2 regions of the Mucilaginibacter sp. CAU 1740 genome follow, and region 2 is predicted to be linked to the other one. Evidence: riboswitches for the same ligand, from Rfam matches in the RefSeq annotation. Region 2 holds a riboswitch; the other holds the start of a gene.

Region 1 (10,984 bases), on a different contig from region 2:
CCGAGATTATGGGTAGCAAAATCCCTGTTAAGCATTAAGCCTATCAGGATCCCCAATAATAGCAGGATCATTGTCCGGAAAATTACACCCGCGGTCCTCTTCATAGTTATAACACAAAGTTAACAATTGCAGTGTCAATAATTTTTACCTGCGCCCTTGCATTTGATGTTTTTTACCGAATTTTGTTATAAATTATTTGAAAATAGCCTATGGAAACCACCACCGAAAGGGAATCGCACTATAAAAACCTCGAAAAACAAACCGTAAGGGAAATTTTAGAGAACATTAATAATGAGGATAAAACCGTTCCGCTGGCTGTTGAAAAAGCGCTGCCGCAGATAGAAGCCCTGGCTACTATCACTGCCAAAAGGATGAAAGCCGGCGGTCGATTGTTTTATATAGGCGCAGGTACCAGCGGTCGTTTAGGTGTGGTTGATGCTTCGGAATGTCCGCCAACTTTTGGTGTTCCGTTTGATATGGTGGTGGGATTGATAGCCGGTGGAGATGGCGCTATCCGCAAAGCTGTTGAGTTTGCTGAGGATGATGCCGTGCAAGCCTGGGCCGATCTGCAGGCTTATGATATTAATGATAAAGATGTGGTGGTGGGCATAGCTGCTTCAGGCACTACACCTTACGTTATCGGCGGCTTGAAAACCGCGAATGAGCACAATATTGTTACCGGCTGCATTGTTTGTAATAGCGGCAGCCCGGTAGCGGGCGTGGCGCAATACCCGGTTGAGGTGGTGACCGGTCCTGAGTTTTTAACCGGATCAACCCGCATGAAGGCCGGTACCGCGCAAAAATTAGTTTTAAATATGCTGAGCACAAGCGTAATGATCCAGCTTGGCAAGGTTAAAGGAAACAGAATGGTTGATATGCAATTAAGTAACCACAAATTAGTGAACAGGGGCACACACATGGTAATGAACGAAACCGGGCTAAGTGAAGAAGAAGCAGCCGGGCTACTGAAACAATACGGCAGCGTACGAAGCGCTGTTGATCATTATTTTAAAAAATAGTTTCGATGTGCGGATTATAGATGTGCAGATATGCAAATTTTTGATGTGCGGATGCTTTCATTTACACATTTGAAATCTGCATATCTGCACATCTATAATCCGCACATCCGCAAATCTGAAATCGAATAAAAACAATGCACGAGATTGAACCATATTACCGCTGGAGAGACGATTACGTAGCATCGGAAGATGAGTATTCGCCTTTTTACGCTACAGAATACAGCGAGTTTGAATTTGACAAGCAGGTTTATAATTATCTGCTGCACCCGCAATGGGATTCGTTCGGCTCCAATACCCTTTATTTAAAAGTGCTTTTTGCCGATTATGATAAAGGCTATACCATTATTGAGCTGATTGGCGAATGGAACGATGCTATCAACAACGACATCATGCTGCTTAAGCGCGAGCTTTTAGACCTGATGGTGGATAACGGCATCAGCCATTTTATCCTGATTGGCGAAAACGTGCTCAATTTCCACTCAAGTGATGATTGCTATTACGAAGAGTGGTTTCAGGATGTGGAAGATGGCTGGATAGCCGGTATTAACTTCCGCGAACATGTGATAGAAGAGTTTAAACGTAATAACATCGATTACTACATCAACTTTGGTGGCGAGCTGGATAATTTGGGCTGGAGGGCGTTAAAACCTGTACAGGTTTTCAAAAAAGTGGAAGAGCAGTTGATGAGAAGGCTAAATTAGGGAGATAGAGGCAGGAAATCAAGAGTCACGAAGCAAGAAAAGAGGGATGGCAAGGTTGTCAATCTTTCTCTTTTTTCTTGACTCTTGATTCTAATAGTCTTGAGTCTTTCCCCTGTTCTTCACCTTACATTCACCTTTTATTCATATATTCGTACTATAATTTTTAACATAAAATGGAATTTAAAGATTCAAAATACAACTACGATAATGTTATCGAAGTTAGGGATCAATCAGAGGTCGGTTCACGCAAATTTTTATCTGGTGTATTCAGCTGGATGTTTGTAGCGCTTGCCATTTCAGGCGTTAGCGCGTTTTTATTTGCAGGTACTCCTGCCTTAAGGAGTTTATTATTTGATTTTAACACAGGTCATTTAACAAACCTGGGTATGATAGTTAGATTTTTGCCATTAGCTTTCATATTACTTATGAGCTTTGGATTAAATCGCCTTTCTTACCCCGTTTTGGCATTTTTATTCATTGCATATTCGGCGGCTACGGGCGTAAGTCTTAGCTTCCTTCTATTGATTTATTCTTCATCAAGCGTTTCTTTGGCTTTTGGCGTATCAGCGCTGGTATTCGGCGTAATGGCGATAGCGGGTTATACAACGCAGATGGATCTGACCAACTTTGGCGGCATCCTGATCATGTTATTGATTGGCATCATTATCGCGTCATTGGTAAACATGTTTTTAAACAGCGAAGCTATAGGCTATATCATCAGCTACTTTGGCGTTGCGGTATTTACCGGCTTAACTGCTTATGATGTTCAAAAATTAAAACGCATTGGCGCTGGCCTTGAATACGGCGACGCTTCGGCCAAGAAAATGGCGCTGATGGGCGGGTTAACTTTATACCTTGATTTCATCAACCTGTTCTGTTTGTCCTTCGCTTATTTGGCGGCAGAAGAAGATAATTTCAACAAGAAACCAAATCAAAAAGCTGCCTCCAAAAAAGGCGGCTTTTTTTGTTTAACAATGTGGCTTAACCGTGATATTAGGGCTGTGTTATACACTTGCAAATGACAACTTTATTACGCAACTTTGCGGTGCTTATGGAGAAAGACGGAGGGATTAGACCCTGCGATGTCTTAGCAACCTGTGCTTCACAAGGTGCTACATTCTACTCAGCAGCCAAACGGCACTGGGAAAGATAAGCGAAAGTCATAACAACACCCGACTTTTCGAGATAAGCTTTTTATTTATTTGTGATTACAATGATTTTTTAATTGCACTGATTTGATATGTACTAACCGGCTATTTGCTTAATACGTCGGCAAATCATAATAATCTTTAAAATCAAACCAATCAGTGAAATCATCAAATAAAAAATCGGTGAAATCAAAAAATGGACATTAGAAAAGAATTACAGAAACGCATCCTGGTGATTGATGGAGCAATGGGTACCATGATACAACGGTACCAGCTCACGGAGAAGGATTTTCGTGGCGAGCGTTTTCGCGATCATCATAGCGATTTACAGGGGAATAATGACCTGCTCAACATTACACGTCCGGATATTATCAAGGCCATCCATGCCGAATACCTGGACGCCGGGGCCGATATCATTGAAACCAATACCTTCAGCACGCAGGTAATTTCCCTTGCCGATTATAAGCTGGAAGAACTTGCCTACGAACTAAGCTACGAAGGCGCGCGCATTGCCCGCGAAGTAGCCGACGAATACACCCAACGCAACCCCGATAAGCCACGCTTTGTTGCCGGTGCTATCGGGCCAACAAACCGTACTGCATCTTTATCGCCTGATGTTAATGATCCCGGATATCGTGCCGTTACGTTTGATGATCTGGCCGATGCATACTATGATCAGGTTAGGGGTTTGGTTGATGGCGGTTCGCACCTGTTATTGGTTGAAACCATCTTTGATACGCTGAACGCCAAAGCGGCCCTGTTCGCCATCAAACGTTACGAAAACGAATGTAAAGCTGCCGGTAAGGATTTTCCTGCTTTCAGGGATTCGGGCGGCATCATGATTTCGGGTACTATTACAGATGCCTCGGGCCGTACCCTTTCGGGCCAAACGGTTGAGGCTTTCTGGAACTCGATAAGCCATGCCAACTTGCTTTCGGTAGGTTTAAACTGTGCTTTGGGTGCACGTGAAATGCGCCCTCACTTAGCCGAGCTTTCTGAAAAAGCGGGCGTATATATCTCAGCCTATCCAAACGCCGGCTTACCGAACGAGTTTGGTCAATACGACGAAACCCCGCACGAAACCGCCCACCAGGTTGATGATTTTATCAAAGCCGGACTGGTAAACATTGTCGGCGGCTGCTGCGGCACCACGCCCGATCACATTAAATGCATTGCCGATAAAGCTGCCGCCTTCCCGCCCCGCCCTATCCCTCAAATTGAGCCGGATATGCGACTGAGCGGCTTGGAATCGGTTACTATAAAACCCGAAAGTATTTTCGTGAACGTAGGCGAGCGTACCAATATTACCGGTTCGCCTAAATTTTCGAAATTGATTTTGGCCGAGGATTATGAGGCTGCCCTATCTGTTGCCCTGCAACAGGTTGAAGGTGGTGCCCAGGTTATCGATATCAACATGGATGAGGGCATGATCGACTCTGAAGCGGTGATGGTAAAATTCCTGAACCTCGTAGCTTCCGAGCCTGATATTGCCAAACTGCCCATCATGATCGATTCCTCTAAATGGACGGTGATCGAGGCTGGTTTGAAATGCGTACAGGGAAAAGGCATTGTAAACTCTATCTCCCTGAAAGAGGGCGAAGAAAAGTTTAAAGAACATGCCTCCAAAATATTAAGCTACGGTGCAGCCACCGTAGTAATGGCTTTTGACGAAACCGGCCAGGCTGATTCACTGGAACGCCGGATAGAGATCTGTAAAAGATCGTACGATATATTGGTAAACGAAGTGGGCTTCCCCCCGCAGGATATCATTTTCGATCCCAACATCCTCACCGTAGCCACCGGCTTGGAAGAGCATAACAACTACGCGGTTGATTTTATCGAGGCAACCCGCTGGATCAAGCAAAACCTGCCGCATGCTAAAGTGAGCGGTGGTGTAAGTAATATTTCCTTCTCCTTTAGGGGTAACAATACCGTGCGCGAGGCTATGCACTCAGCGTTTTTATACCATGCTATTCAGGCCGGTATGGATATGGGTATTGTAAACGCGGGGATGCTGGAGGTTTACGAGCAAATCCCTAAAAACCTGTTAGAACTGGTAGAAGATGTATTATTAAACCGCCGTGAGGATGCCACCGAGCGTTTGGTTGAATTTGCAGATACCATTAAAAGTAAAGGCAAAGAGGTAGTACGCGACGAAGAATGGCGCAAAGGCACCGTTCAGGAGCGCCTCTCCCACTCGCTGGTAAAAGGTATTGTTGAATACCTTGATAACGATGTGGAAGAAGCACGCCAGGCCTATAGTAAACCATTGGAGGTAATTGAAGGCCCGCTGATGGATGGGATGAACATTGTAGGTGACTTATTCGGCGCCGGTAAAATGTTCCTTCCGCAGGTAGTAAAATCGGCCCGGGTAATGAAAAAGGCCGTGGCTTACCTCCTGCCATTTATTGAAGAAGAGAAAAAAAACAACGCCAATGCAGATCAGCGTGCCAACGCCGGTAAGGTTTTAATGGCCACCGTAAAAGGCGACGTGCATGATATTGGTAAAAATATAGTTGGTGTGGTACTGGCCTGTAACAACTTCGAGGTGATTGACCTTGGGGTAATGGTACCTGCGCAACGCATTATTGAAGAAGCTAAAAAACAACAGGTAGATATTATCGGGCTAAGCGGCTTGATCACTCCGTCGCTTGATGAGATGGTGCATTTTGCCAAAGAGATGGAACGCGAAGGATTTACAATTCCGCTTATTATTGGTGGTGCTACAACATCCCGTATTCACGCTGCGGTAAAAGTCGCTCCGCAATATTCGGGCGCGGCTATCCACGTACTGGACGCTTCACGCAGTGTTACGGTGTGCAGCAGCCTGATGAGCAAGGATAATCGTAATGCTTACATCCAGGGCATTAAGGATGAATACGCCAAAGCCCGCGAGGCACATGCCAACAAAAAATCTGACAAGCGTTTTGTAACTATCGAAGAAGCCCGTGCAGGCAAATTCCAGATCAGCCTGGATGGGGATGTTGCCCCGAAGCCTATTTTCACCGGTACTAAAGTTATCGAGAACTACCCGCTGGAAGAACTGCTCCCTTATATTGATTGGACACCGTTTTTCCATACCTGGGAACTCCGCGGCAGCTATCCAAAAATATTTGATGATAAGTTTGTAGGGGTTGAAGCCAAAAAGCTGTTTGATGACGCGCAGGAACTAATGAAGCGCATTGTTAAAGACAAACTGTTAACCGCCCGTGGCGTAATCGGCTTCTGGCCGGCCAATGCCGTAGGTGATGATATTGAACTATACACCGACGAAAGTCGCACCACGGTGTTAAACCGCATCCACACCCTACGCCAACAGGCCGAAAAGGTGAAGAACGATCCATACTACGCTCTGTCAGATTTCATCGCGCCAAAAGAAAGCGGTGTACCTGATTACTTCGGCGGCTTCGCGGTAACCACAGGTTTAGGCTGCGATGAGCTGGTTGCCGAATTTGAGGCCGACCATGACGACTACAACAGCATCATGGCCAAAGCCCTCGCCGACCGCCTTGCCGAAGCTTTCGCCGAAAAAATGCACGAACTGGTACGTAAAGAATACTGGGGCTACGCGAAAGACGAGCAACTGAGCAACGTTGATCTGATCAAAGAACAATACCAAGGCATCCGTCCGGCACCGGGCTATCCAGCCTGTCCGGATCATACCGAAAAAACCACGTTGTTTGAACTGTTAAAAGCAGAAGATAACGCGCACATGCAACTAACCGAGAGCCTGGCCATGTTGCCTGCTGCCTCTGTAAGCGGCTTCTACTTCGCGCATCCGCAGGCAAGGTATTTTGGTTTGGGTAAGATCAGCAAAGATCAGGTGGAGGATTATGCGCTGCGTAAGAATATGCCGCTTGAAGATGTTGAACGCTGGTTAGGGCCGAATATTAATTATTAGCCCCCCGGCCCCCTAAAGGGGGAGTAAGAAGGAAGGCAACAAAAAGCGTAGGGAATGTGCGATTCCCCTCTCGAGAGGGGTGGAGGGGTGTGTTAGTCAAGCGACAATGAACGTCGTATAACACCCCCCTCCCAATACACATCTCCACCGCGCCCCCTCTCAAGAGGGGAATTAAAAAAGTATATTATAAAACTTAAATAAAAAATTCCCCCTTTAGGGGGTTAGGGGGCTAATGAAAATACCTGAACATATAGCAAACGCTAACGGCAAAACACTTTTTTCGTTCGAATTGATCCCGCCTTTAAAGGGGCAAAGCATCCAGGGCATTTATAACGCCATCGATCCGCTGATGGAGTTTAAACCTCCGTTTATTGATGTGACCACCCTGCGCGAAGATTTTATTTACAAACAGCATCCAAGCGGTCTGCTCGAAAAATTATCATACCGCAAGCGCCCTGGTACCATTGCCATTTGCGCGGCTATTATGAACAAGTACAAGGTTGATACCGTACCTCACCTGCTTTGCGGCGGTTTTACTAAAGATGAAACCGAGAACGCCCTCATCGAGCTGGAGTTTTTAGGTATCGAAAACGTACTGGTATTACGCGGTGATGCCCGCCTTGGCGATTCATCATTTGTACCTACCCCCAATGGCCATTGCTATGCAACCGAGCTATTGCAACAGGTAGTAAACCTTAACAACGGCATTTACCTGCACGAAGATCATGGCAATACAGCTAAAACAAACTTCTGCGTGGGTGTAGCCGGTTATCCCGAAAAACACTTTGAGGCCCCTAACCTAAAAACCGATTTCAAATACCTGAAACAAAAGGTTGAAATGGGTGCTCAGTTCATAGTAACCCAAATGTTTTTTGATATCGATAAATACAAAGAGTTTGTGAACGGTTGCCGTGCTAATGGCATCACAGTTCCTATTATTCCGGGACTGAAACCAATAACATCGTCAAAACAATTAGTTACGCTATCAAAAACATTCCATATCGATCTTCCTGAAGATTTGACTGATGCTATCCACGCTTGTGATAATGAAAAAGCGGTTAAAGAGGTTGGTATTGAATGGATGATCAATCAGTGTAAAGAATTGATCGCTTTTGGTGCTCCGGTACTGCATTTTTATACCATGAGCAACGCAGGGCCAACTAAAAGGATTGCTGAGGCGATATTTTAGTAGCACTCCATGCTTCTCCCCAAAACGTCATTGCCTTTAGATTAGCTTCAACAAAATAATAGAGGTTATTATTATTGTTGAAGCTTTCTTTTTGCTTCTTTTTCTTTGTTAATAACCTTGTATTTTGTGGAAAAAGTTAACAACGGTAAGGGTGCGTTATCGTCATTGCCAGGCATTAAGGCCTATACCTCGATTGAACCCCTTACCGTTTGTTTTAAACTGAGACATCAAATAGAAATTAGAGTTTGGAAGGCTCATTAGTAAGGTATTGATGTGGTTTGAAACCGTTAACTGTTTACTTACATAAACAGCACAAAGGTATGGAATTTGAATTTTTCATCGGTATCGATGTATCAAAGAATGAACTCGATTTTTCGGTTCAACAGGGTAAAACGTTTCTTTTCCACAAGGAAATAATCAATGATCCGGATGCGATCTATGCCCTATTAAAGGAGCTTAGCAAGCTAAAGGGCTTTGCGATGAACAAGGCCATCTTTTGCCTTGAGCACACCGGCATCTACAGTAATCACTTATTATCCTGCTTATATAAGAAGAAGGCAAACATTTGTCTGGAAGCAGCAAGCCAGATCAAAAAGTCACTTGGTAATCTTCGTGGCAAGAATGACAAGGTAGATTCTATGCGGATAGCTACCTACGCTTATAAAAGCAGGGAAGAGTTACGCCTGTGGTCCCCCAGGAGGGAAGAGGTTCAGCAACTGGCCCATTTATCATCTACCCGCTCAAGGTTGATAAAAACAAAGAAAATACTCAAAATACCACTTAAGGAATATGGCAGCTTTGTTAAAAAGAAAGCTGCTAAACAAAACACCAACCTCTGTAATAAGGCCCTTAATGGTATTGAGGCCAGCTTAGAAGCTGTAGAAAAAGAGATCATGAATATCGTTAACGCTGACCCGGAGCTAAAGCGTTTATTCACCCTGGTTACTTCTGTAGTAGGTATCGGCAAGGTTACAGCGATACAATTGATCGTAACGACCAACGAGTTTAAAGATATTAACAATGCGAGTTCATATGCCTGCTACGCGGGCCTCGTACCTTATCTGGAAGAGTCCGGAGTGTTCAAGGGCAAAGGTCGGGTTTCACATATGGCTAATAAAAAAGTAAAGACGCTCTTGCATATGGCTGCACTGGTAGCTATTCAATACAACGATGAATTAAGGGCTTATTACGAAAGAAAAGTAAACATTGAAAAAAAGAATAAAATGAGCGTTTTAAACGCTGTCAGAAACAAACTGGTACAGCGTATTTTATCCTGCGTGAACCAAAATCGGAAATATGAAAAAAATTATCTCAAATTAGTTGCTTAGATCATAGAAATCGAGGTACGAAGCAATCGCACGGAGGCAGGTCCGCCCTGTACTGTTCGCGATTGCTTCGTGCCTACCCATGACATGTTTAAAAATGGGTGTCATGCTGAGCTTGTCGAAGTATGGTGGGCGGGGCTTCTGCGCGCGACCCTTCGACAAGCTCAGGGTGACAGGCCGACCCGCCTGATGTCATATAATCGTTCAGAGGCGACCGCTTTTATTTACTCGCAATGACAGGGCAGTAATAAAACACAAAACGGCACCGCCAAACGCGGTACCGTTCTCCCTTCCACATGCAGGTTATTTGCAAAAAATAACCTGGTTCGTTTTACCCTGATCGTTAACTTCGCCGGTGGTTAATTTGCGATAAGTTGTAAGGGTTAGGCTATAGGCGCATGAGGGCCATGCGCTAAAAGGCGGGGTTAAAACAAAAGGCGCGGGTGCAGCCATATCAAACTTTTTAGCGTCGCCACGTGGGGTTGCCCCGCTTGGCAAGCCTGTAATAGTTGCTGTAGCGTTAGACCATACACCCAAAGCCCAACTTGCTATCAGTTCATGATCAACCGTATAATCGGCATGAGCGCTGGCGTTTACCGGGGTACAGCCACTTCCTCCTCCGGCAAAAAGCTCTTCCAGTTTCAGCAGGTTTACTTCGTTCCAGTTATTTACATAGATCTGGCCTATGAGCGATTGCGTGTTCAGGTTTGGCGATGCGGCATTAGCCGGATCATCGGTGGTTTGGAATTTAATGTAGATCATTTTGCCGTTTTTCTGATCAGCAGCCGGTACAGCTAAACCTGGCGTCAATCCGGTGCTGGCATCTCCGCCGCCAACTATGGTAGCGGTGTTTAGATAGAACAGCGAACCGTAAAAGCCATTATCCAATGCAGGCTGATCTACCCGCACCCAACCATTGGCATCAGGGTGCAGCACATGATCGGGGATCGGGTTAGGGTAATTATCGGCCAGTACGCTATCCGGTACTGATGCTGGTTGGTTAATATCTATCACCACATTCTGAAAAGCGGTAGTACCATTCCAGGTAATTTGGCGGGTGGCAACCTTAAGCGCAGTAGCTTCCATTTGTGCGGTAGTAACCGGGCTGTAGTTCACATTATCGGTAGAGAATAAAAAGCGGTAATAAAGCACGCTTGCGGGCGCCGTAGGTACTTTTTTAGTGGCATAGCCCCCTAACTTCACCGAACTGAAGAATCCATAGCCTGTGCCACCTGCGCCAAATTTGCTGATGAGCGTTTTGCCGCTTCCGTCAATATCTGATGTAATACTGAAATTGCCAACCGATGTAAACCATGGTGTATCGCTGGTAAGGATGCCGCCATCTTTAATACAAAGTTTCACACAGAAACAGTTATTGGCATTGTGGCGATCGTTTTGACGGCCACGGGTGCGGTCTTCGGCCAGCAGAACATTGCCCGATGAACTTTCAACCCTAAAATAATAATCCGGACCGGCTGGCCATTCCACATTCAACCATGGTAGCAGGGTTTTCCTGAAATTATCTCCCGGATATACAATGGTGAACTTTCCTGTGCTATCGGTATAGGCATTGCCTAAATAATCATCCTGCAGCAAATCAACATCGTAAGCAAACACTTTAACACCGGCTATCGGCTTTTTAGTTTCGCAATCAGTAACATATCCACAAACCACCCAAATATCCAACAGGGTTAAGATACG
Region 2 (10,984 bases):
CCTGATAATATGAAACTAAAAACTGCGATGAGGAAACAGAAGCGCTTAAACATTTGCTAATCAGCTGATTTTATGAGAGAATAATCAACAAATGACGCGCTTTAATATTAATTTAATGTTAAGGATAACATTACAGGGCTTTCTATTAACAATATCACCTGTCCACTGTCATTTCGACGAACGACGCGGGGCAAAGTAATGGCGTGAGGAGAAATCTTGTACACCTTGCAAGGCCGCTATGCAGATAAGACTTACGAAGTTTTAAAAACTTCGTAAGTCTGGACTTTGCGGTTCTTTAGTTAGGTTTTTAAAGTCTTCTGCTTATTCCTAAGCATGATCATCGCTTTGTCAGCCCTTACCTTGCGTGTTTCTTCCTGTTTAGCAGATCCTACCCAATCGCAGTAGCCTTGTTTGTATGATTTTGAGAGGCCTTCAAAAAACTCATTCGCTTCGGCATCCTGATCCAATAAAACCTGTAACTCTGCAGGCGTGCCTTCAATATGTTCTCCTTTTTTAAGCATATATGTTTTGCCTTTTATAACTATCTGATTTTATCAAATGTAATACATCAATGCGGCATTAAAAATTTGAGTTGATCATGTCTAATGGATCATCAACCTGTAATTTTTAAAGCTATGCTAAAATATATAGCATAGCGATAATATATTTGCCGTTAACCGGTACAACATCTGTCATGACAAAACAAACACCAGCCATCATACAATCATCCAACCTTAATTTTCTTGAACAACTAAGAGAAAATAACGAACGCAACTGGTTCAACACTAACAAGCCCATTTATTTAAAAGAGCTTGCCAACATTGAACTATTTGCCACCGAGTTGCTAAAGCTGATGAACGTACATGATGTTATCGAAACCCCATCGGGCAAAAAAAGCCTGCACCGCATTTACCGCGACACCCGTTTCAGCCTCGATAAAACACCGTTTAAAACCAACTGGAGCGGCGGCTTTAAACGTGCCGGTAAAAACCGCCGTGGCGGTTACTATTTTCACATAGAACCGGGCAATAGCTTTGTTGGCGGTGGCTTCTGGGGCCCCAACACCGATGACCTGAAACGAATAAGGGAAGAAATTGCCTACGATGCCACACGTTTGAGGGAAATCCTGAACAGTGATCTGTTCATAAGTAATTTTGGGCAATTAGAAGGAGAGCAACTTAAAACCACACCAAAAGGCTTTGACGCCGATAATGAAGCTATCGATCTACTTCGCTATAAACAGTTTTTGCTCAGAAGGCGTTTTACCGATGAAGAGGTATTGGCTGATGACTTTTTATATAAAATGAACGAAGGCTTCAAAGCCATGCGGCCGTTTTTTGATTATATGAGCGAAGTGTTGAGCACCGATATCAACGGCATAGAGATCATTTAAAAGTCAGCGCAGGCATCAATTATAACTTTTAAGTAAAAACGTACCGGCGATTGTATTTTTTACAACATACCCGCCTATTCATTGCTTAACTTCGCAGCATTATCGGCCGGGGCGTCGATGAGATCTGATCTATCTACACCCTTGTAAAGGCCGTTACGGACTATAACAATTAGTGCGATGTTAAAAGAAAAAAATCAAAAAATTGCCACCCTGCTGGCATTTTCCCTCATACCGTTATCGGGCTTTGCCACAGATATATACATACCCTCGCTACCCAGCATGGGGCTAAGTATGCACGCCAGTAGTTTGCAGGTGCAGATGACACTTACCTTCTTCCTCATTAGCTACGGTATTTCACAGCTTTTTATTGGTAGCATATTGGATAGTTTTGGCCGTTACCGCTTTAGCCTGGTGGCTTTGCTGGTGTTTGCGGCAGCCAGTTTTGTTATCGCTTTAACACATAATATTTATTTGGTGTACCTTATGCGTATCATCCATGGTATTACTGTGGCGCTTATTGTGGTATCAAAAAGGGCGTTTTTTGTGGATGTTTATAAGGATAAACAGTTAAAACATTATTTAAGTCTATTCACCATTATCTGGTCTGCAGGGCCTATTGTAGCACCATTTTTGGGTGGATATTTGGAAAGCGCCTTAGGTTGGGAGTATAATTTTTACTTTTTGGGAGGCCTGGCATTGGTGATCGCTGTGCTTGAACTCATCTTCAGCGGCGAAACATTAAAGAAACCTGCCGAATTTCATATCAAAAAAATTACTGCCGTTTACGGCACCATGATCCGATCAACCGATTTTACTCTTGGATTACTGATGCTGTGTTTCGCTTATTCGATGGTGATGGTTTATAACATGACCGGGCCATTCATTATTGAGCACCAACTCCACCTCACCCCTGTTATTGCAGGCTACTGTTCGCTGATATTAGGCTTGGCCTGGATGGTGGGCGGCTTTATCGGCAAAGCCACTATCGAGCGCCCGTTCTTCAAAAAAATGGCCACAAATATTACGCTGCAACTGCTCTTAGTAACCATCATGATCATCAGCCTGAAATTTATAACCGGCTTGTACGCTATGGTAACCTTCGCATTTTTGATCCATGTTTGTGCGGGTTATACCTATAACAACTATTTCACTTACAGCATGAGCCGCTTCCCTAAAAACGCTGGCATTGCGGGCGGTTTAACAGGTGGTGGCGTATATGTTTTGCTGTCGTTTTTAACTTATGGTATTGTGTACTTCATACCTGCACATGATGAGCGGAACCTTAGCTATAGCTATATGATATTGATCGTACTGTCGGCCATTGGTATGTACTTTATCCATCGCCTAAATAAAAAACAGGAAGCGAAAGTATCATCATTGGCTGCAGTGGCTTAAGCACTCGCTAAACTTAAAACTTTGTATAAACAGGCTTAGCTTCGGGATAGCTTTTAGCAGGATATGGAGTTATGCTAAGCTTATTAAAAAAATCGGTAGTTTTTTGAATGTTGGATTTATCGTTCACCGAGAAATACCAGAACTGCTCCCAATCTCCATCACTCATGCTCATCTGCGTAAAGCCCTGCGATTTATGTTCGGCAATTTCCCAGTTGGCAATCACTTTATAATTTAAGCGGTTTTTATAGCTGAATGATGCTGTGCGGTCAATTTTAAACAAAGCCGTATCTGTTATAGTTTGCGTTTCGGGATATCCTTTGTAGTATGAAAACCGGCTCACCGCATCTGTTTTATTAGCCGTGCCCGCTCCTAAAATTACGGGGCGGTTTTGAGCTGGCAATTCTTTCACCGCGTCTATCGCTAATATTGCGGCCGCTTTATGGCCTCCATGGGTATCATCAGTTGGCAATAAGGTAAAAACGTAATCGTAGTGGTTTGCAGTTAGTACCTGGTTCAAGCGTTTCTTGACTGTCGGAACATTCCAGCTGGTATCCAGCGGTTCTTTTTCATCAAGCGTAAAATGGGCATCCAGCTGATCTTCAAAATAATATTTATTAACCCCAAGTATCTTACCTGCATTAGTCAGTTCCTTTTTACGGATGCGGGGCAAGTTTGCACGGCCAACAGGTTCCTCAGTAAGCTTAACACCATAGTAATCTTCGGCAAGGGTTGAGTATTTGTAGCCGGCTTCGCCGTTGGTGATCACAAACATATCAACAATGCCATACTGCTCTTTGGCTATTTTGTATAGCGTTACCGAAAAAGTACTTTCATCATCGGGATGGGCTATTACCACCAGGGCACGGGGTGCTGGTGCGGTTGTTTGCGCACTGATCGTGTTAACATCCAGACCAATTATCGTCAGCAATAATAAGATGAGCTTTTTCATTTTAATAATTAAAGAGCTTTCTAATAACATGTCATTGCGAGGTACGAAGCAATCGCACGGAAGCAAAGCCGCCCTGTATAGCATGCGATTGCTTCGTACCTCGCAATGACGTGGCGTATAAGTTTCGTTAATCCTAAACAGCTTTAAGCTTTCTGCCTTCCGCTTTTAGCTGCAATAAGAGGCGTGAGGACGGATTCGAACCGTCGTAAAAGGTTTTGCAGACCCCCACCTAACCACTCGGCCACTCCGCCTTATTAGGCGGCTACGGTTTAAAACATAGCCGCCGTTTTATTTTAGTTTACATCAAACCAAAGCTTGGTTGTAAGCAGATCTGCACCCTGACTGGCAACTGCTGCACTGTAACTTGTTTTGTTTAATGATTGCTCCGATCCTGGATATATAAACCTTACCGGTATTTTACCGCTTAAAGTACCGGCTACCGCAGGCTGTAATACCGGATAATCAAGCCTGCGCCATTCTGTCCAGCCTTCAAGTCCCTGACCAAATAAGGCTAACCATTTTTGATTGCCAATTGATTTTTTATAGTTAGAGGCATCATATTTCACCGAATTTTGAGCTAAGTAGGTTGTGATATCCGCACTGCTTACGCTATATTGGGTAAGGGCTGCTGTAACCGCTTGCTGGTATAGTGCACCTGCGTCTTCGGCAGTGAAACCACGGGCTGCTACTTCTGCCCTGTCAAACAAACTTTCGGCGTAGCTTAATATTACTGCCGGGGCACTCGGTGCCCTGAAATAGGTGCCGGGTTTTGAGGTTTTGGTAAACCCGTAGTTACTGGCATCGCCCACTAACAATCCGTTTGGTAAACCAACGTAGGTTTGTGGGGTAGCATCCTGCGTTTTTGCCGCATATATCGGCAGGCGTGGATCATTCAGCGCAAACAACTGGTCGACAATTGTTTTGCTGATACGGTAATCGTCCCTGGTATCAAACAAATTGCTTACCGGGTTTTGGTTAGGCGAACTTAGATAAACGAATTGCGCTGTTTCGGCATTCGTGCTGATGTATGAGCCGCCCTCAGCTTTAATATCATCCAATACCTGTTTCGCTTTGGACGGTTCTCTATCGGCAATGCGTAAAGCTATCCTAAGCCTTAAAGAGTTGGCAAACTTTTTCCACGAGGCGATGCTGTTGCTATATATTAAATCGCCTGCAATGGCTTTACCCGATGGATCGAGCGCTGCCTGGGCTGCTTTCAAATCATCTAACAAAGCAAAATAAACATCCTTTTGGCTATCATAAGCCGGGGTAAGGTATTGATCAATATTGGTTGCTTGTTTGTAAGGCACATTACCGTACGAATCAGCAAGCAAACTAAACACCCACGAGCGCAGCACTAAGGCAACTCCTTTATAATTAGGATTACTCTGGCTATCGGCAAGCTTAATGATCTGGTTAAAATTCACGATCCCCTTTGAATAACCTGTAGACCACAGATCTTCAAACGAACTGTTGGTAAAAATATAGCGGTCGGGGTCGGTATATTGAATTTTAGACCAATACTGCACAAAAAGCAGGCTGGCATCCATGTTATTAGCTACGCCCCAATACGTATCTGAACTGGCTTTAGTGGCAGCAGTAAGCAAATAATCGGGCTGTGCCACTTCCGATCCGTTAGGGTTAATATTGGTACGGGCGAGTTCTTTTTTGCACGATGTTATTGATAGTAAAACAGCACCGGATAATATGGTTATATATTTAAGTTTCATGATGATTAAAATTTAAGGTTTACGTTAAAACCAATGTTACGTACGGTTGGCAAGGTTAAATCTTCCAAACCCTGACCGTTGCCGGCGTTAAAGGCTGTTTCAGGATCGATATTTGGTGCGTTTTTATGGATGATCCACAGGTTACGACCAACTACCGAAAATGTAGCACCCTGGAAACCTATTTTATTGATCCATTTTGCAGGCAGGCTATAGCCTAATTTCACCTCACGCAGTTTGATGTATGAAGCATCGTAAACAAAAGCCTCATCAACATTGGTAAACCCTTTATAGTATGATTGTGCAGACAGGATAGTGTTATTTGCCGAACCATCAGCTTTTACACCTTTAAATATCATACCATCATGATAAACGGTTTCGCCACCTGGTGCAGCTCCACTTACCTGTACAGCAGCAGCTGCTGTATTATTGCCTGGATAGTAATAGCTTAAACCTCCGTTAGCAGTACCACGGCCTGGCAATGTTGAGGCCAATACACCTGTGTAAGTACCGGTACGGTTGGTGTTTGAATAGATCGATCCGCCAAAGCGCGCGTCAACCAAAAAGCTCAGGTTAATGCCTTTATAGGTAAAGCTGTTGTTGATACTTCCCAACCAATTTGGCGTGTATTTGCCAAGGTATTGTTTGGTTGGATTGATAACCGGTGTACCGTTGGCACCAATAACTATCTGTCCCTGGGCATCGCGTTGATAAGCGTTACCATACAAGGTACCATATGGCTGGCCAAGTGCTGCCAATACCTGCACGGTACGGTCGCTACCTAACACAATGCTTTGAAGGCGGCCTTCAGCGTCGAGCGCGGCCACTTTACTGCGGTTTAACGAGTAGTTTGTGGTAACTTCCCAGGTAAACCCTTTTGATTTAATTGGGGTGATACCCAGCTGCACCTCTAAACCTTTATTGTTAATACGGCCACCGTTGATGATTTTCTGACTAAAGCCTGTTGCCGAACTAACCTGTACCGGAATGATCTGGTTAACACTATTGGTGTTGTACGCACTTACATCTAAGTGCACCCTATCCTGGAAAAAGCCCAATTCAAAGCCAGCCTCGCCCGAGGTTGTGCTCTCTGGCTTTAATTTGTTATTGGCATCGATAGCAGGTAAACTTTGTTGCGGATTAGCACCTAAAAGGGTACCTAATGCGAATATGTTTCTTAACTGATAAGGATCAGTAGCTTTACCCACTTTCGACCAGCCGCCTCTTACCTTAGCATAGGTAAGTACGTCGCTTTTAATATCCAAAGCTTCTGATAATACCAAACTACCGTTTACCGATGGATAGAAGTACGACATGTTTTCGATTGGCAATGATGACGACCAATCATTACGTGCTGTTACGTTAATAAAGGCATAGTTCCTGAACCCAAGCTGTGCCGATCCAAACACACTGTTGGTTTTCAGTTTGTAGTAGTAGTTTGTTGATACCAGCGGATCGCGCGAGTTGCTCATGTTGTATAAACCGGCAATGGCAAGTTTAGGTGCTACCTGGTCATTTTGCTCGAATGTTTTTACCGAGATATTACCACCCACAAAAGCATCCAGCGAAAAATCATTGCTTAGCTTTTTAGTGTACTGTAACCTGCCTTCGGTGTTGTTTTCATTTACACTATAAGCATCTTCTTCGTACGAGCCGAAAGGTGTACCATTAGTACCATAAGCTACTTTTATTTTACGGCGGTCATTATAATAATCGGTACCGGTGCGGAAGTTTGCCGATAAACCGTCAATAATTTTATAATTCAACTCAACATTACCGATCAGGTGGTTTTTATGCTGACCAACTGTATTTTCATAAGCCAACCAGTACGGGTTGCTATAGTAGCTGTTGTTCCAGTTAAAGGTATTGCCATTGGCATCTTTATAATTTTTTAATTGGCTGATATCAACCTGGCGGCCAAACCAGGTAAATTGCAACATGGTACTGGTAGCACGCTTGCCGTAAGTACCCGGCAGGTTATCGGCATCATCTTTAATATAATTGGCAGATGTGTTTACTGTTAATTTAGGGCTTAACCTGTAGCTTGCATTAAACGCAAATGAGTTACGACCTTGCGATGTATTAGGCACGATACCTGTTTGGTGCAGGTTATTGTACGATACCCGGAAATCGCTTTTTTCATTACTACCTGCTAATGCGATACCGTTATTTAATGTAACACCGGTATTAAAAAAATCTTTTACGTTGTTAGGGTGTGCCACAAACGGAACAGCCACACCGTTAGAGTTAAATTGCGGGATCAAAGCACCATCAAGCGCCGGGCCCCAGCTTTCGTCAACACCGTCGTTTACGCCGCCGCCTTTGCCATCTACGTAACTAAATTTGCCATTCGAACCCTGTCCATATTGGTTTTGGTATTCGGGCAAGATCTGTACGCTCGAAAAACTGGTGTTTGAGTTAACAGTTACGCCAAGTCCTTTTACGCCTTTACCCGTTTTGGTACGGATCAGCACCACACCTGCAGCTGCACGTGAGCCATATAAAGCAGCCGCGTTGGGGCCTTTTAATACGCTTATCGATTCAATATCTTCTGAGTTGAGATCAGAAAGGGCATTGCCGAAATCCCTCGAACCACCAGAACCTAAAAGCTGGCTGTTATCAACAATAACACCATCAACCACAAATAATGGCTGATTATCTTTCGAGATAGAAGTTTCACCGCGGATAACGATACGCGATGACCCCATATCGCCCTGGCTGTTGGTTACCTGTACACCTGCAATTTTACCGGCAAGAGCATTAACAAAATTGCTTTCTTTAGCCTCAGAAATATCTTTTGCTTTTAACCCCTGAACCGAATAGCCCAGTGATTTTTTATCCTTAGAGATGTTAAGGGCCGTAACCACAACTTCGTTAAGTGAGTTGGCTTGTTCAACCAATACCACATTGAGTGAGGTAGTGTTGCCGGTTACCGGGATCTCCTGCGTGGTAAAACCGATATAGGCTATCCTAAGTACATCGTTAACATTGGCGGTAACCGTAAATTTACCGTTCACATCTGTTTGGCTACCGGTATTTTTTCCTTTAACTGATACACTTACGCCGGGCAGGGGTAAGCCATCGGCTTTGGCGGTTACCAGGCCGCTTATTTTAACAGATTGCGCCGCAACCGTTTGGATGAGAATAAATGGCAATAAAACTGCCAGTAATACTTTGTAAATTTTTAACATGATCAAATAATTGTGATTGATTTTTAATGTCGATACAGCTTAAACAAAGCATAGCAGTAGCTGAAACAGGTGTGTAAAGTCCTGCCGAAAAGCTTAAAACTGTAAAGAATTGATTGATTGTTGAGGTAGATAACATGCCCTTAAGCCGCTAATGGCCTAAGCGTTTATCACCTGCTGTTTAGGATCAACAGCAACAACGCATGCTTTGCATACTTAAAAAGGAGGTTGTGCAGGCAAACTGCAATGATGAATTTGAGGCAGGAACCAGGCCGCTTTGTGCTACGGGGGTAATGGTTTTGTTCATGACGATAGTATAAATATAAATGCGATAGATAGTGTTGCTTTTGTAAATGGCGACCAGCCAAGCCGGTCACCATAGTGTTTATAGTTTTAGTTTAGTGATGCGGTTTTATTGTTCACCAAAGCATCAACAGCTTTAAGCATTGATGCAAATTCCTGCTTATCATACAAGCGGGTGAGGTACACTATTTTGCCATCCCTATCAATTACCACGTTGCGGGTTACGCCGCTTTTTTTGTTGGCAAAGCGGCCAAAAATATCAGCACCGGGATCAAGTGCCAGCGGATAGCTGATGTTCATTTGCTGATGGAAACCTTTTACTTTTTCCAGCGGCTCATCGCGGTCAACGCCTATCAGCACCAAGCCTTTATCTTTATAAGCCTGCCATATGTCGCTTTCCAGGTGTGGCATTTCTTCGCGGCATACACTGCACCAGCTTGCGATAAATTGTAGTATCACCACTTTGCCACGCAGTTGTTTCAGCGATGTTTTCGTGCCATCGGTTAAAGCCAGTTCAAAATCAGCAGGGGCGGTATCGCCAACTTTTACAATATATCCCCTATCCACATCGGCAGGATTGGCAGCTGTTTTTGTTTGGGCCGATGCAAACGCGGTAGTAACAACCAGCGAGAAAGTAAAAAGTAGATGTTTAATATTCATCGTTGTACGTATTAACCTCAATACTTAATTATCAGGAAAAACGGAGAATAAAAGGAGAAGATGCACGGTATGTAAATCATGCGCTATTTACTTTTATTATCTTCACTGCCATAAAACCGGCAGACAGGAATTAGCACCTTTATAACAATGGGCTTACAGGTTGCTAAGACATCACAGGGCCTTTCCCTCAGTCTTTCTTGATAATTAAAATATTAAAGAACCATTTGATGGTGCAAATATATATAAATAAACTACTAATCACATAGATATTATAGAATTAATTATATTTTTCTTTCAAATGACATTTAAATTACCTGCCGGGCTATTGCGGATTTAATTATTAAAACGTTACAAGGCTTGCATTACGCCGGTTATTTATCTATTTTACAGCGCATTAACCAACAATTAAACCCTACCTACCTTATGCAGGCAACAAGCATTGATGAAGTGATAACCGCTTTGCAAACTATTATTGATGATAGCAAGAAAAGTAACAACCGCCTCGGTTACTTCGCGGTTTTGTACTATAAAGTGACCGCCAGCGTACGCGACGGCATTCGGAACGGCCAGTTTCAGGATGGCCCACGGATGGAAAAGCTGGATGTTATTTTTGCCAACCGCTATCTCGAAGCCTACACTTTGTGGCAACAGGGTGCCGAACCATCGGCCTGTTGGAAATTCGCGTTTGAAACAGCCAAGCGCTCCTCACCTTTAATTTTACAGCATTTGTTATTGGGGATGAATGCCCATATCAACCTTGATCTTGGGGTAGCGGCAGTTGAAGTATCGGGAGATAAACCGATGCAGGATCTGCATAATGATTTTAATATGATCAATACCATCATATCCTCACTAACCTACCAGGTGCTGAGCGAAATTGACCGATCATCCCCCCTGCTCTCTTTACTTGGCCTGCACGCGGGTAACAGCAATTCGGTACTCATCCAATTTAGCATCGATAATGCCCGTGATGGTGCCTGGTGTTTTGCCGAAGAACTATACGCCAAAACAATAACCGACAGACCAACCGAGATCAAAGCCCGCGACCAGAATGTTTTGGCCATAGGTAAAAGCCTCATTAACCAAACCGGCTTTTTAAGGTTTACAGTTTGGCTCATCCATCTTTTTGAATGGAAAAATCCGGCAAAAGTGATTGAATTGCTACAGGAAGATCAGAAGAAATATTTTAGTGTGGATGATAAAATGGTGGTGAAAGCGGGGTAAAGTAACGCCACAATCGGAGATTTTTTTTTAATTCCCTCCTTGGGAGGGGCGCGATGGAGAAGTGTAGTTGCAGGGAGGGGTTTGTACGTTATGCTAAGCGAATATGCATAGAGGCGAAACCCCTCCCTACACCCTCCCAAGGGAG

What was found. Region 2 has a riboswitch for S-adenosylmethionine ahead of AAFN85_RS09755 (TlpA disulfide reductase family protein). Riboswitches for the same ligand answer to the same signal wherever they lie in the genome.
Region 1: linked by a shared signal. The riboswitch ahead of metH (methionine synthase) and the one ahead of AAFN85_RS09755 (TlpA disulfide reductase family protein) in region 2 are both predicted to bind S-adenosylmethionine.

The regions. Positions count from the first base shown of each region.
Region 1 is NZ_JBDOQS010000001.1:363,546-374,529, reverse strand. Features, by position in the region: gene AAFN85_RS01705 (S41 family peptidase) at 1-104, opposite strand, end outside; gene murQ (N-acetylmuramic acid 6-phosphate etherase) at 210-1,019, shown strand; gene AAFN85_RS01695 (hypothetical protein) at 1,154-1,720, shown strand; gene AAFN85_RS01690 (Bax inhibitor-1/YccA family protein) at 1,894-2,742, shown strand; SAM riboswitch class I at 2,767-2,876, shown strand; gene metH (methionine synthase) at 3,065-6,769, shown strand; gene metF (methylenetetrahydrofolate reductase [NAD(P)H]) at 7,002-7,958, shown strand; gene AAFN85_RS01675 (IS110 family transposase) at 8,279-9,286, shown strand; gene AAFN85_RS01670 (hypothetical protein) at 9,587-10,984, opposite strand, start outside.
Region 2 is NZ_JBDOQS010000003.1:503,190-514,173, forward strand. Features, by position in the region: gene AAFN85_RS09715 (tetratricopeptide repeat protein) at 1-53, opposite strand, end outside; gene AAFN85_RS09720 (YdeI/OmpD-associated family protein) at 300-521, opposite strand; gene AAFN85_RS09725 (DUF2461 domain-containing protein) at 695-1,393, shown strand; gene AAFN85_RS09730 (MFS transporter) at 1,571-2,788, shown strand; gene AAFN85_RS09735 (PIG-L family deacetylase) at 2,802-3,737, opposite strand; tRNA gene AAFN85_RS09740 (tRNA-Cys) at 3,917-3,988, opposite strand; gene AAFN85_RS09745 (SusD/RagB family nutrient-binding outer membrane lipoprotein) at 4,031-5,467, opposite strand; gene AAFN85_RS09750 (SusC/RagA family TonB-linked outer membrane protein) at 5,473-8,655, opposite strand; gene AAFN85_RS09755 (TlpA disulfide reductase family protein) at 9,046-9,615, opposite strand; SAM riboswitch class I at 9,709-9,822, opposite strand; gene AAFN85_RS09760 (DUF5995 family protein) at 10,039-10,839, shown strand.